Regions from separate parts of the Pseudomonas sp. HY13-MNA-CIBAN-0226 genome, predicted to be linked through region 3. Evidence: riboswitches for the same ligand, from Rfam matches in the RefSeq annotation. Region 3 holds a riboswitch; each other region holds the start of a gene.
What was found. A riboswitch is a leader RNA that binds a small molecule or an ion and turns the genes downstream of it on or off. The one in region 3 is predicted to bind cobalamin.

Region 1 (5,140 bases), on a different contig from region 3:
CAGGAATGTAGTTGAGGACGTCGTCGATTTTCGCCGCCGCCCAGCCAAACCGCTCGAAGCGTTCGTTGCGATAACCCCACATGGCATCCAAAGTGTTGCTCAAGCGGTAGAGCACCACCCCCGGCGCGCCAGCGACGACAAACCAGAACAGGGCGGCAAATACCGCGTCGCTACCGTTCTCCAGAACGGATTCGGTGGCCGCGCGGGCGACTTCGGTTTTATCCAGCTCGCTGGTCTGGCGGCTGACCAGGTAACCGACGCGAGTGCGCGCTTCATCCAGGTCATCGCTGCGCAGGGCCCTGGCCACCGGCTCGACGTGCTCGCCAAGGCTGCGCATGCCCAGTGCGCAATAGAGTGCCAGGATCTCGACGATCCAACCCACCAATGGCGCCCAGGACAACGCGGTCGCCAGTAAGGTCAGCGGCACTACGGCGAGTACCCAGGCCGTCACGCCATGGCTGCGCCAGCCTCTACCACCACTGTTGAAGCGCTGCTCGATGCGATCGGCAAAGCGCCCGAACGCCACCAGCGGATGCCAGCGCCTGGGCTCGCCTAGCAGCGCATCCAGCCCCACGGCAGCGACGGTCAACAACGCCACACTCATTGACTCTCTCCCCAGACATTTTCATACAGCAATTCACCCAGCGGCCGCGACTGCGCCCAGCCTTCGAGGACCAGCATCGGCGCCGGATAAAATTCCTGCACCGGCCCCAGGCACAACACCGCCATCGGTTTTGCTCCCGGCGGCATGCCCAGCAGATCGGCCAGGGCTTGCGGCTCGAATAGCGAAACCCAGCCCATGCCCAGCCCTTCGGCACGGGACGCCAGCCACAGGTTCTGGATGGCGCAGGACAACGAGGCGATGTCCATTTCCGGCAAGGTGCGCCGGCCGAAGATGTGGCGTTCGCGATCATCCATCAGCGCGGCGACCAGCACTTCGGCGCAGTCGTTGATGCCTTCGACTTTGAGCTTCATGAATTCGTCAGTGCGCTCGCCCAGGGCTTCGGCGGTACGGATCCGCTCTTCTTCCACCAGGCCCTGGATTTGAGCGCGCACAGTGCGATCGCTGATGCGCAGGAACCGCCAAGGCTGCATCAGGCCGACACTGGGGGCCTGGTGCGCGGCTTCGAGCAGGCGCCGCAGCAGCTCGGGCTCGACAGTGCCACCGCTGAAGTGGCGCATGTCGCGGCGTTCGGCGATGGCACGGTAGACCGCGTCGCGTTCGGCCTGACTGAATGTGGCGTCGGTCATGGCCTTTTCGCGAGCAAGGCGCCCTCTCGGTCAGGCAAAAACAGTGCAGCCACCGCCACCGGATTCGACGGAAAATAAAAGTGCACATAAGAAGCCGTCATCCGCCCCTGACGATAAACCGCCTCCGCCCCACGTCCGCCATTCGGGCTCAGCCCACGGGCAATCGGTGCCAGCTCGGTGCTGGTCAGCGAGTGATGGTAGGTATGCCCACGTAACGCGCCCTCAGGCAGTTCCACCACCTGCAAGGCCAATGCAGCCAGGCGCTTTTGCATGACCGCATCTCCGGCCAGCAACCCCACCAGTTCGGCACGCGTGCCGTCGACGTCGGTCAACGAATCGAGCAGATAAAGCATCCCGCCGCACTCGGCCAGCAACGGTTTGCCCGCGCCATGGTGCGCGCGGATCGCCGCCAGCATCGAGGTATTGCCTGCCAACGCCGCATGGTGCAATTCCGGGTAACCGCCTGGCAGGTAAAGGCTGTCCGCCTCGGGCAAACTGGCATCACGAATAGGCGAGAAAAACCGCAACTCGGCGCCCATCGCCCGCAACAGGTCCAGGCTCGCACCGTAGGTAAATGCGAAGGCCTCATCACGGGCCACGGCGATACGTACGCCCGCGAGCAAGGGTTCGGCAACAACCAGATCAGGCGCGGCAAATTCCACCGCCGGGGGCAACGCTACCTCGCAACTGCTGGCCAAGGCGTTCGCCGCGGCATCCAGACGCAGGTCGAGGTCGTTCAATTCGCTGGCCTGCACCAGGCCGAGGTGACGACTGGGCAGCTCGATCCCGGTCTCCCGGGACAACGCGCCATACCAGCGCAACCCCTCAGTCAGGCTTCCTTCAAGCAACTGCGCATGGCGCAAGGTGCCCACGCGATTGGCCAGCACCCCGGCAAACGGCAAATCCGCCTGATAGCGCGCCAGCCCCAGAGCCAGGGCGCCAAAGGTCTGCGCCATGGCGGTGCCGTCGATCACCGCCAGCACCGGCACGCCAAAATGCCGCGCAAGGTCGGCACTGGAAGGCGTGCCGTCGAACAGCCCCATGACCCCTTCGATCAGGATCAGGTCCGCCTCGCCAGCGGCCTCCCACAAGAGGCGTCGACTGTCCTGCTCGCCGACCATCCACATGTCCAGTTGATAGACCGGCGCACCGCTGGCGCGCTCAAGGATCATCGGGTCGAGAAAGTCCGGGCCGCACTTGAACACGCGCACCTTGCGTCCCTGGTTGCGATGCAACCTGGCCAGCGCAGCGGTCACGGTGGTCTTGCCCTGACCGGAAGCCGGCGCTGCAATCAATACCGCCGGGCAACAGCGAGGCTGACTCACAATTCGACGCCTTTTTGCGCCTTGATCCCGGCCTGGAACGCGTGCTTGACCACGCCCATCTCGGTCACGGTGTCGGCCAGTTCAATCATCTCCGGCTTGGCACCGCGACCGGTCACCACCACGTGCTGCATGGGCGGACGAGCCTGCAAGTCACTGAGCACCTGATCGAGATCGAGATAACCGTGCTTGAGCGCGATGTTCAATTCATCCAGTACCACCAGGCCGATCGAGGGGTCACGCAGCAGTTCACGGGACACTGCCCACGCCGCTTCGGCGGCGGCGATATCGCGCTGGCGATCCTGGGTTTCCCAGGTGAAGCCTTCGCCCATCACATGAAACCGCACCTGCTCCGGGAAGCGTCGGAAAAACAACTCTTCGCCGGTGCTGTTGCGGCCCTTGATGAACTGCACCACACCGCACTGCATGCCATGGCCCATGGATCGCGCGAGCATGCCGAATGCCGAGCTGCTTTTGCCCTTGCCATTGCCGGTGAGCACCAGCAGCAAGCCGCATTCATTCGGCGAGTTGGCGATGCGTTCGTCGATCACGGCTTTTTTGCGCAACATGCGCGCCAGGTGACGTTCGTCACGATCGGGGGTATCAGTCATGGGGAAGCTCTCCGTTGGGGCTGGATAACGGCGGGCAGGCACAAGAATAGACGGCAAGAAGCCTGGCATCGCCCACCGTGATGCCGCTGGATGGATCAGGCCGGTCTCCGGGCTCATGAGCGGCTGATAGCCTGACTGCGCGCCTTCCCATCTCGATTGCTCGACACAGTGGCACAAGGCGCAGTCTTCACTCATTTACCGTTGCGGGGGCAGCGCCGGGATCATGATCAGTCTTTGCTCGAAAGCGACCACTCACCGGCTTCCCTGTTTCACCCTGTCGACGACGTCACAGGGCACCTGAAACAAGCCGCGAAGGTTAGAGGGTTGGGGGTGGAGCGTCAATTAAAGTCCGGCCTGCGGTGCTGAATTGATTTACCCCCGTTGAACCATCGCGCATTTGCGCTTCTCTACTAAACAGGTCAATGCATTCATAGGGAAGGTCAGCATGCGCAAGCCCCAGCTCGTTTTCGTCATCGCCCTCGCCGGAGGACTCGCCGCTTGCGGTGAAACTTCCAGCCTGCAAGTCTCTGACGGCACCGGTCCGTCACCCAAATTGCCAGAACCGAACAAGACCCTGATACCGACGGTGAACATCGCCCCGGCCATCGGCTGGCCGGACGGTACCAAGCCGACCGCTGCCGCCGGCACCCAGGTGGCCGCTTTCGCCGAAAGCCTCGACCACCCGCGCTGGCTGTATGTGCTGCCCAACGGTGATGTGCTGGTGGCTGAAACCAACGCCCCGCCAAAACCCGAGGATGGCAAAGGCATCAAGGGCTGGGTCATGAAAAAAGTCATGGGCCGCGCCGGTGCGGGCGTGCCCAGCCCGAACCGCATCACGCTGCTGCGGGACAAGGACCATGACGGCGTCGCCGAGACCCGCACGGTGTTTCTGGAGAATCTCAACTCGCCGTTTGGCATGACCCTGGTGGGCAACGACTTGTATGTCGCGGACACCGATCGGTTGCTGCGCTTCAACTATGAAAGCGGCGATACGACGATCAAGTCTCAGCCAATCAAGGTGGTCGACCTGCCGGGCGGTACGCTGAATCACCACTGGACCAAAAACGTCATTGCCAGCAAGGACGGCAGCAAGCTGTACGTCACGGTAGGATCGAACAGCAACGTCGCGGAAAACGGCATGGACCAGGAAGAAGGCCGCGCAGCTATCTGGGAAGTGGATCGTGCCACCGGCAATCACCGCATCTTCGCCTCCGGCCTGCGCAACCCGAACGGCATGGCCTGGGAACCCCAGACCGGCGCCCTGTGGACCGCTGTCAACGAACGTGACGAAATCGGCAGCGACCTGGTGCCGGACTACATCACATCGGTCAAGGACGGGGCGTTTTACGGCTGGCCTTACAGCTACTACGGCCAGCACGTGGATGTGCGCGTCGAGCCCCAGAATCCGGACCTGGTCGCCAAGGCCATTGCCCCTGATTACGCGGTCGGCCCCCATACCGCCTCTCTCGGCCTGACCTTCGCCGAAGGCAATACCTTGCCAGCGCAGTTCAAGGAAGGCGTTTTCATTGGCCAGCACGGTTCGTGGAACCGCAAACCGCACAGCGGCTACAAAGTGATCTTCGTGCCGTTCAACGCCGGCAAACCGACCGGGCAACCGATCGATGTGCTGAGCGGTTTCCTCAACGACGAGGAAAAAGCCATGGGCCGGCCGGTGGGTGTGGTGATCGATCAGCAGGGGGATTTGCTGGTGGCAGATGATGTAGGGAACAAGGTGTGGCGGGTATCGGCTACTCAGTAACGCTGCACGCCGAAACCTGTAGGGGCCGGCTTGCCGGCTCCTACGGATTGCGTGCCAGATGTTCCGGCTGCAACACGCGCTTGGCACTCAGATACGCTTTTTGCCAATAGGCCTTGGACAGGCTGTCCAGCTTGACCGTCCCACCCGTGGCAGGCGCATGCACAAAGCGCCCTTCGCCGACATAAATCCCGGCATGA
Region 2 (5,140 bases), on a different contig from region 3:
CATGCGCATGCTCGGCGAAATGGCTGTGGCCTCGCCCGACACCGGGTCGTTTTCCACCTACGCCGAACGCGCCATGGGCCGTAGTGCCGGTTTCACCATCGGCTGGCTCTATTGGTGGTTCTGGGTGCTGGTGATTCCCATCGAAGCCATCGCTGCCGCCGCCATCCTCCACGCCTGGTTCCCGTCCATCCAGACTTGGGAGTTCGCCATAGCGGTCACCGGGCTGCTGACCCTGACCAACCTGTTCAGCGTGGCGCGCTACGGCGAGTTCGAATTCTGGTTCGCCATGCTTAAAGTCATCGCCGTGCTGGGGTTCATCGCCCTAGGTGCGCTGGCGCTGGTGGGTGGGCTGCCCGAGACCACCGTCAGTGGCGTGGCCCAGCTCAGCAAGGAGTTCGGCGGCTTTATGCCCAATGGCTGGACCGCCGTCATCGGCGCGATGCTCACCACGGTGTTCAGTTTCATGGGCACCGAGATTGTTACCATTGCCGCAGCCGAATCGCAGAACCCGTCGAAGCAGATCACCCGTGCGACCAACTCGGTCGTGTGGCGAATGGGGATTTTCTACATCGTCTCGGTGTTCCTGATCATCTCCATCGTTCCCTGGAATGACCCGATGCTGGTGACAGTGGGCTCGTATCAACGGGCGCTGGAGCTGATGAACATTCCCCACGCGAAGATGATCGTCGACATCGTGGTCCTGATTGCCGTCGCCAGCTGCCTGAACTCCGCCATCTATACCGCCTCGCGCATGGTCTACTCCCTGAGCAAACGGGGCGACGGCCCGCGCATCCTGCAAAAAACCTCAGGCTCCGGCGTACCCTACATCGCCGTGCTGGCCAGCACCGCAGTGGGCTTCCTGACCACGGCACTGAATTACTTTGCCCCCAACGAGGTGTTCGCTTTCCTGCTGGCCAGTTCCGGAGCCGTGGCCTTGCTGGTGTACCTGGCGATTGCCGTGTCGCAGCTGATATTGCGCCGCAAGATGAACGCCTCGGGACACCCGATCGTCTTCAAGATGTGGTTCTACCCGTGGCTCAGCTACCTGGTGATTTTGTGCATTCTGAGCATCCTGACCGTCATGCTGATTCTGCCGCAGCACCGCATGGAAGTGCTGGCGACCGGTGCGCTGACCCTGTCCATCGTGTGCATGGGCGCGATTTTCAACTCCAGGAAACGTCCTGCGCCAGCACCTGCTGAAACCCGCAACGCCTGAGGTCAAACAGCGTCAAGCTGCCCCCCGCTCACCTCTTTCCGGCCGCTTTCGCACCACGAAACTGGCCGGTTTTTTATTTGTACAAGCGCAGAACAAGAGGATGGTCCATGTCTGCCTACGAACAACGGCCAGTGAAAACCGTGGGTTTTCTGGTCATCCAGAACTTCACCACCATCGGCTTCGCCTCCGCCGTGGAAACCTTGCGCATGGCCAACATGGCCGCCCGCCAGCCGATGTACCGCACCCTGATCATCGCCGCCAGCCTGGAGCCGGTCACCGCCAGCAACGGCATGCGCATCCTGCCCGATTACTCGATCGAAGACGCACCGAAACTCGACATGTTGTTTGTGGTGGGCTCCAACCCGATCGTGTCCAATCACAGCAGCCGACCGTTGCTCGGCTGGCTGCGCAAACTGGCGCATCTGCAGGTGCCCTTGGGCGGCATCTGCACCGGCAGCCACTTGCTCGCCCGGGCTGACCTGCTCAAGGGTTACCGCTGCACGATCCACTGGGAGGACTACGAGGCGCTGAGCGAGCGCTTTCCCGGGATCGTCATTTCCAACCAGTTGTTCGAACTCGATCGCGACCGCTACACCTGCTCCGGCGGAGTGGCGGCCATGGACATGACGTTGCAGTTGATCGCTCGCGAACCTGGCGGGCGGGACATCGCCGCCCATGCCGCGGAACTGCTGTTGTGTGATCGCGCCCGAGGCGCCCAGGAACGCCAGCGCGTGCCGCTGCGGCAGAAGCTCGGCACCTCCCAGCCCAAGCTCAGCCAGATTGTGGCGATCATGGAAGCCAACATCGAGGAGCCGTTGGGGCTGGAAGAACTGGCGCGCTTGAACGAGGTGTCGGTGCGGCAACTGGAGCGACTGTTTCACAAACACCTCAAGCGCACACCCAGTCAGTACTACCTGGAACTGCGCCTGTCCCGGGCCCGGCAGTTGCTGCTGCGTAGCGAGGCGCAGGTCCGCGATGTCGCCCTGGCGTGCGGCTTCGTTTCACCGGCACATTTCTCCAAGTGCTACAGCCGCTATTTTGGTCTGTCGCCGATGGGGGAGCGCCGGCAGGTAGCGGTGCACTAGACGTCTTGTGTTGGCTGCACTGACGCCTTCTCACTCCAACCCATCCGCATGCACAAAGCACAATTTGTTGCCCTCCGGATCCCTGCAATAGGCGCCGAAATAATCCGGTGAGTAATGCGCGCGTATCCCGGGGGCGCCCTCATCCGTCGCGCCTGTGGCGATGGCCGCTGACCAGGCGGCCTGCACCTGCTCGCGCGAGCGGCAGGCAAAGCTGACCTGGGTGCCATTACCCCAGTTCGCCGGTAACCCGTTGTAGGGCAACTGGATGAAGAACTGTGGCCAGCTCTTGCCCGGATACTGCCAGCCCGAGCCCGGTGGGCCGCCATCGTTTTCGTCGGGCATGCGCTCCAGGCCCAGGGGTTGGAGGATCGTGTCGTAGAAGGTGGTCATGGCGGCGAGATCGCGGGCGCCTAGGATAATGTGGCTGAACATGGCTGGGCTCCTGGGGTGGAGTGGGCTGTTGCTGGATTGCTGGATTGCTGGATTGCTGGATTGCTGAGATTAGCGCAAAGGCAAGATCAAGAGATCGCAGCCTCGTTGCACTCGACAGCTCCTACGCAGCTCCTACGCAGCGCCTGCGGGAATCGGGCACGCGGGTTCCCCAAGGGCAGCCGGATCGACTACCATGCCGCCGCCGGTTTCCACATGGGATTAATAGGGAATCCGTGATGCTCGCGCAGCATCAAACGGAACTGCCCCCGCAACTGTAGGTGCTGAGCCTGCTCCACGACTGCCACTGGGATCGCTCCCGGGAAGGCCGGAGCCAGGTGATGACGCACCAGTCAGGAGACCTGCCGGCCAAGCAAATCACTAACCGGCGGGGTGTCCGGGAAGGACATCCTTGGCGCGCGGGTCATCTTGGTGACCAGCAGTGCACTGCATTTGCGGCAGCGTTCGATGATGTGTTTCCAGACCGTATTGCCCTGCTCCGTTTACGGTTCAACTGGAGATCGCCCCATGCTGCTGCCCCGCTTCGCCACCCTCTGCACGGGCCTGGGTCTTTGCGCCCTCGCCCAGGCGGCACCGACGCAATACCCCCTGACCGTGGAGAACTGCGGCAGCACGCTGACGTTCCAGCAGGCGCCGAGCCGAGCAGTAACCATCGGCCAGGCCGGCACGGAAATGCTCTATGCCATGGGATTGAGCAACCGGCTGGTGGGCACCTCGCTGTGGTTCAACGACGTGCTGGGCCGCTACAAGACCGAGAACGACAAGGTGCCGCGCCTGGCTGACAACGAGCCGAGCTTCGAGGCGGTGATTGGCAAGCGGCCACAGCTGGTGGCAGTGGAACTGGAGTGGATGGTCGGCCCGCAAGGCGCAGTCGGCACCCGCGAACAATTCCATGAGTTGCAGATTCCCACCTACCTGATGCCTTCCGACTGCGAAGCCAAGGACAACCTGGTGGGCGCCGACGGCACGCGGCTCGAAGCGTTTCGCATCGACAGCCTGTACAAGAGCGTCAGCCAGCTGGCGGCAATCTTCGATGTGCAGGAGCGTGGCGAGAAGTTGAACGCCGAGCTCAAGGCCAGCCTGGCGAAGTCCATTGCCATGGTGCAAAACAAGGACCTGAAGCACACCAGCGCGCTGTTCTGGTTCTCCAGCGCCAGCCTGGATATCGACCCCTATGTTGCCGGCCACAAGGGCATTCCCGATTTCATGCTCAACACCCTGGGCGTGCGCAACGTGGTGCAGTCCGACGAAGAATGGCCAACGGTGGGCTGGGAAACCATTGCCAAGGCCAACCCGACATTCCTGGTGATTGCCCGTATGGATCGGCGCCGCTTCCCGGCTGACGACCACGAAAAGAAACTGGCCTTCCTGCGCAGTGACCCGGTCACGCGCAACATGGACGCGGTGAAAAACAATCGCATCATCATCCTCGACGCCATGGCGATGCAGGCCAGCCTGCGGATGTTCGATGGCCTGGAAACACTGGCCACCGCCATCAACGGCTACGACTTGCCGAAATGACCGGGACGCTGATTCGCACGCTGCTGGCCTTCGTCACACTGCTGCTGGCGGTGATCGCCGGCGTGGCCATTGGTGAAACGCCGATCGAGCCGGGCGTGGTGTTCCAGGTATTGGCCAACAAATTGTGGGCAGCCGGTCATGTGCTCGACCCGATCGACGAAGGCATCGTCTGGAACTACCGCCTGACCCGGGCACTGGTGGCCGCGGCTTGCGGTGCAGGCCTGGCCACCTGTGGGGTGATCCTGCAATCACTGCTGCGCAATCCACTCGCCGATCCCTACCTGCTGGGTATCTCCGCCGGGGCTTCCACAGGGGCGGTTCTGGTAGCGTTGCTGGGGCTGGGCGCGGGGGCCATTTCGTTATCCGTCGGCGCTTTCGCCGGGGCTGTCGCAGCCTTCGTGCTGGTGATTTTGCTGGCGCGGGTCAGCGGATCGTCCAGCGGCACCGGGCAGATCATCCTGGCCGGCATTGCCGGCTCGCAACTGTTCAACGCGCTGACGGCGTTCCTGATCACCAAGTCCGCCAGTGCCGAACAGGCTCGCGGCATCCTGTTCTGGCTGCTGGGCAATCTCAGTGGCGTGCGCTGGCCGTCGGTGTGGTTATCGGTGCCCGTGGCCCTGCTTGGCCTGGCGGTGTGCCTGTGGCACCGGCGGGCGCTGGACGCGTTCACGTTCGGGGTCGATTCCGCAGCCTCCCTTGGTATCCCGGTGCGCCGGGTGCAGTTCATATTGGTGGGCAGCGCGGCGCTGGTGACGGCCGTAATGGTGTCGATCGTCGGCTCCATCGGTTTTGTCGGGCTGGTCATTCCCCATGCCGTGCGCCTGTTGCTGGGCACCCGTCACGCCCGCTTGCTGCCTGCCAGCGCGCT
Region 3 (5,140 bases):
TGATCAGTTCCGGGTCGCCGGGGCCGGCGCCGATGAAGTAAACGGTCATCGTCGTATCCTGTGAAAAAGCGACATGGGCAGGCTTCAGATGAAGATTGCTCATGATCAGGCATGGGATTATCGGGGATTCTAAACGGCGCGGGCCAATGCGAGGGTGGCCTGGGCGTATTTTTGTCGTGAAATCAAGAGTATTGCCGGGGTGCGGGCTAACTGTTCGGCCAGGGCGAGGGCAGCGCTTTCAGCGATTCCATAGCAGCCGGTACGTTCGAAAGCGATGTCCGAGTGATGGCTGAGCTGGCCCTGATACCTGGCCAGTGCCTCACTGCTGAAAAACTGCACCTCAAGCCCAAGCTGGACGCCGAGCTCAATCAGGCCTGGCTCTTCTCGCTTGAGGTCAATGCTCGCCAGGGCACTGATCTGCTCGAGCTCGATAGAGTGGGCCTGCAGCGCCTGGTCCAGCAGCGCCCGCAGCGTGCTGAGAGGGCAGCCACGCTGGCAGCCAAGGCCGACGACCAGCGTCGGCACTTTGCCAGCTTGGGTCATGCCGGGTATTGATCAGGATTTTTGCGCCGGAACAGCCAGGCGCTGATCAGGCCCAGTGCCAGCCAGAACGCCACGTTGGTCAACTGTGAGGCAATCTTGAACTGGGTTTCCAATGCCTCTGGCGCGAGCATCGAATGCACCTGGGGTTGTGGTGCTCCGATCACGTGTGGCACGGCCAGGATCGCCACGCCAAGGACCTTCATCAGCCAGTGACGGCTGAAGACGATCAACGCAATACCGACCGCTGTGGAAGCGGCTGTACCCATCCACCAGATCTGCCGTTGAGTCAGGTCCGCCGCTGCAGTGCCCGGCAATTCAGGGGGCAGGCCGAGGGTTGGCGCCAGGACGAAGGTCGCGTAGCCGGCCAGGCCCCAGAGCAGGCCCTGGGACGTGCGAGTTGGCGCGCGCAGGGTGTAGAGGCCGGCCAGCATCAGCGCGAAACCCACGGCGACTACCAGGTTGCCGCCAGTGGTCGACAGCAGGCGCTGCCAACCGTTTTCCGGTTCCCAGGCTTCAGCGTCGTGGCTGTGCGCTGCGGTAGCGCCGGCTGCGTGTTCGTGGATTTGAACCGTGGCAGGTTCGGATTGTTCGTAGGTTTCCGCCTGCAGAATCAGCGGAGAGACCCAGAGGCTTTGCAGCAGGGTCAGCAGCAGGGCGGCCAGCAACCCGGTAAAACCTGCGGTTTGCGCGATACGCTTGATCATCTGGGCAGGTCTCAGTGGCACGGGAACGCGGAGCTGTGACGGGTATCGTGCGCCGCGTTGTGCACCGCCTCAATGTGCGAGAAACCGGCGAAATACACCAGGCCGGCGCCCAGGATCGACGCGAAAACAGCGGCGGTCAGGCGTTGGGTCAGGGTCGTGGTACTGCTGGTGGTACGGCTACCGGTGGTGCTGATGGTCGACATGGCGCTTCCCTCTGGTCTGTCAGCGGGGTTATGGAGCGCATGGAAAACTCCTGCGAACGGGCACGCCGAAGCTCAAACAGCGCCCGCCCACCGCGGGTTTGTTGGTCAGCGAACCTGATGTTCGCCATGCGTTGCGGGCCGGTCTCCGGGCTCGCGAGGGGTGCGGGCTTGCGCCTGTACCTGCAAGAGTCGCCTTCCCATGCCGTACTGCTGGCACAGTGGATCTGACTCTTCGCTCGCTTACCGTTGCGGGGGCAGCACCGGACTGACATGAGCTTCTAGTAAAGCACATGATTCACCGGTTTCCCGTTTCACCCTGTGAAGGGCACCCGTAACAAGTTGCGTAGGAGAGCATGAGGCGGGGTTTGGCGTCAATTGGCAGAGGTTCTCAATTGGGGGTCGGCCCCGGTAGGAGCTGCCGGAGGCTGCGATCTTTTGATCTGGCTGTTTGACAGACACAATCAACTGATCGCAACCTTCGGCAGCTCCTGCAGGGGATAGCGTTTACCGCAGGAGCATTGACCCGCCCCGATACCATGCGTAGCCTTGCGCTTTCGAGGTTCTTCGGCGTTGGCCGAAGCTAAGAAGGGAACGCGGTCAATGCCGCGGCTGCCCCCGCAACTGTGAACGGTGATGTTCGCTGCCACGCCACTGCAAGCCCTGTACAACGGGTTCGCGGGAAGGCGCAGCGAATGCCAGGCTGCATGCCCGGCACGCCGTCAGCCAGGAGACCTGCCTCGATACAGATTCTCACTACAACCGGGCGGGGTGATCCGGTGGCGAACTCTCCCGCGCGCGCTTCAGTCGCAGCGATTGTCGTCCCGTATGCCCGCCACCTTGCCAAAGGGCATCCGATGAAAACACTGGCCAAACTTCCCGTCACCATCGTTACCGGCTTCCTTGGCTCGGGCAAGACCACCTTGCTGCGGCACATGCTCGACAACGCCCAGGGCCGGCGCATCGCGGTCATCGTCAACGAATTTGGCGAACTGGGTATCGATGGCGAAATCCTCAAGCAGTGCTCCATCGGTTGCACTGAAGAAGAAGCCAGCGGCCGCGTCTATGAACTGGCCAACGGATGCCTGTGCTGCACCGTCCAGGAAGAGTTCTTCCCGGTGATGCGCGAGTTGGTGGCCCGTCGCGCCGACCTCGACCACATCCTGATTGAAACCTCCGGGCTGGCCCTGCCCAAGCCCCTGGTGCAAGCCTTCCAGTGGCCGGAAATCCGCAGCGCCTGCACCGTCGACGCCGTGATCACCGTGGTCGACAGTCCGGCCGTGGCGGCGGGCACCTTTGCTGCGTTCCCTGACCAGGTTGACGCCCAGCGCAAACTCGACCCGAACCTGGATCACGAATCGCCACTGCACGAACTGTTCGCCGACCAGTTGGCCAGCGCCGACCTGGTCATCCTCAACAAGGCCGACCTGATCAGCCCGCAAGACCTGGCCCGGGTGCGCCTGGAAGTCGCCGAGGAACTGCCGCCGGCGGTCAAGGTCATCGAAGCCAGTAGCGGTCGTGTGCCCCTGGACGTGCTGATTGGCCTGGGTGCCGGTTCCGAAGAACACATCGACAGCCGTCACAGCCATCACGATCATCACCACGAAGGTGAAGACGATCACGATCACGACGCCTTCGATTCGATCTCCATCGAACTGCCCCAGGCGGATGAAAGCCTGCTGCTGGACGCCCTGACGCAACTGGTAGTCAAGCACGGCATCCTTCGGGTCAAGGGTTTCGCAGCTATTGCGAACAAACCGATGCGCCTGCTGATCCAAGGCGTGGGCACGCGTTTCGACAAGCATTTCGACCGTCAGTGGGGCGCCGATGAAGCGCGCACCACCCGCCTGGTGCTGATCGGCCAGGAGCTGGACGCCGCCCAACTCGAAGCACAACTGCGCGCCGCGCTCAGCGTATAAGCCATGCACCTGCTCAGGACCCAGCCCGGCGGTTTCGTTTCGGATGACAATATTGCCGATCTTGGACAGACCCCTGCTGAGCTGGTGATCCTGTGCAGCGGCGACTCCAGCCTGGCGTTGCTCGCCGAAGCCGCGCAACAGTTGCCCGACGACTATCCAAGCGTGCGCCTGGCCAACCCGATGCAGGTGCAGAATCATGCCTCGGTCGACCTGTATGTCGATGAAGTGCTACGCCATGCCAAGGTGATTCTGATCTCGCTGCACGGCGGCATCGCCTATTGGCGTTATGGCGTCGAGCGCCTGGTGCAATTGTCCGAACGTGGCGTGCAACTGATTCTGGTGCCAGGCGATGACCGTCCCGACCCGGAACTCAGCGACCTCAGTACCGTGGGCGCCGAAGACCGCGACCGGCTCTGGCAGTTTCTACGCCAGGGCGGTCTGGGCAATGCCCTGGATTTCTTTCGCTGCCTGGCCAGTCGTTGGCTGGAACGCGACTACCCCTGGGCGGAGCCGCAGGCTTTGCCGCGCACGGCGATCTACCATCCGCAGCGAAGCCCAGCTGTACTAGCCGATTGGCAAGCCGACTGGCAGGCCGGGCAGCCCGTGGCCGCCGTGCTGTTTTATCGCTCGCACCTGCAGGCGGCCAATACCGCCTTCATCGATATTTTCTGCCAGCGCCTGCAGGCGGCTGGGTTGAACCCGCTGCCGATTGCCGTGGCCAGCCTGAAAGAACCCGGCTGCCTGGCGGTGGTCGAGGACTGGCTGGACGAAGTCAGCGCCTCGGTAATTCTCAACACTACCGGCTTTGCCCAGTCGAGTCCCGAAGCGCCGCATATCCGGCCGTTTCGCCGCAATATTCCGGTGATCCAGGCCATTTGCGCCCAGGATAACGAGGCCGGTTGGCAAGCCAGCGACCAGGGTCTCGGCCCGCGGGACCTGGCCATGCACATTGCGCTGCCGGAACTGGACGGGCGGATCATCAGCCGACCGATCAGCTTCAAGGACCTGGCGTGGCGCAGCGAGCGCAGCCAGTCGGACGTGGTGTGCTACCGCGCGCAGCCCGAACGAATGGATTTCGTCGCTGAACTGGCGCGGAGTTGGACCGATCTGGCCCGAGTACCCAACCGCGAAAAACGCATTGCGCTGATCCTGGCCAACTACCCGACCCGCGATGGTCGCATCGGCAATGGCGTCGGGCTCGATACGCCGGCGGCGGCGCTGAATATCCTGCGCGCGCTGCGCCAGGAAGGTTATCCGCTGCCGGATCAACTGCCGGAAAGCGGCACCGCGCTGATCCAGCAACTGCTCGGCGGCGTCAGCAACGACCTCGACACTATTGATCAGCGTCCATGCCAGCAAAGCCTCGGGCTGGATGACTACCTGGCGAGTTTCAACGCGCTGCCTGAGGCCAACCGGCTGGCCGTGCTGCAGCGTTGGGGGGCGCCAGAAAAGGATCCGATGTTCCGCAGCGGCCGGATGATGATCGCCGGCCTGCGTTTTGGCCTGACCTTTGTCGGCATTCAACCGGCTCGGGGGTATCAGGTTGACCCTAGCGCGGTGTACCACGACCCGGACCTGGTGCCGCCGCACGGCTATCTCGCGTTCTATTTCTGGTTGCGCAACACCTACGGTGCCCACGGTGTGATTCACGTCGGCAAGCATGGCAACCTCGAATGGCTTCCGGGCAAGGGTGTCGGGCTGTCGCAGCATTGCTGGCCGGATGCGCTGCTCGGGCCGTTGCCGAACATCTATCCCTTCATCGTCAATGACCCGG

Region 1: another riboswitch for cobalamin. It lies ahead of cobO (cob(I)yrinic acid a,c-diamide adenosyltransferase); the one in region 3 lies ahead of cobW (cobalamin biosynthesis protein CobW).
Region 2: another riboswitch for cobalamin. It lies ahead of AAEZ05_RS21590 (ABC transporter substrate-binding protein); the one in region 3 lies ahead of cobW (cobalamin biosynthesis protein CobW).

What each region holds. Positions count from the first base shown of each region.
Region 1 is NZ_JBEOPS010000031.1:26,997-32,136, forward strand. Features, by position in the region: gene cbiB (adenosylcobinamide-phosphate synthase CbiB) at 1-604, opposite strand, end outside; gene bluB (5,6-dimethylbenzimidazole synthase) at 601-1,251, opposite strand; gene AAEZ05_RS26445 (cobyrinic acid a,c-diamide synthase CobB) at 1,248-2,576, opposite strand; gene cobO (cob(I)yrinic acid a,c-diamide adenosyltransferase) at 2,573-3,184, opposite strand; cobalamin riboswitch at 3,266-3,500, opposite strand; gene AAEZ05_RS26455 (PQQ-dependent sugar dehydrogenase) at 3,630-4,943, shown strand; gene AAEZ05_RS26460 (C40 family peptidase) at 4,984-5,140, opposite strand, start outside.
Region 2 is NZ_JBEOPS010000020.1:124,496-129,635, forward strand. Features, by position in the region: gene gabP (GABA permease) at 1-1,216, shown strand, start outside; gene cahR (transcriptional regulator CahA) at 1,324-2,301, shown strand; gene AAEZ05_RS21585 (VOC family protein) at 2,332-2,733, opposite strand; cobalamin riboswitch at 2,920-3,114, shown strand; gene AAEZ05_RS21590 (ABC transporter substrate-binding protein) at 3,259-4,272, shown strand; gene AAEZ05_RS21595 (FecCD family ABC transporter permease) at 4,269-5,140, shown strand, end outside.
Region 3 is NZ_JBEOPS010000004.1:254,264-259,403, reverse strand. Features, by position in the region: gene cobM (precorrin-4 C(11)-methyltransferase) at 1-49, opposite strand, end outside; gene AAEZ05_RS06570 (cobalamin biosynthesis protein) at 130-543, opposite strand; gene AAEZ05_RS06565 (CbtA family protein) at 540-1,247, opposite strand; gene AAEZ05_RS06560 (CbtB domain-containing protein) at 1,259-1,450, opposite strand; cobalamin riboswitch at 1,570-1,798, opposite strand; cobalamin riboswitch at 1,991-2,204, shown strand; gene cobW (cobalamin biosynthesis protein CobW) at 2,305-3,366, shown strand; gene cobN (cobaltochelatase subunit CobN) at 3,370-5,140, shown strand, end outside.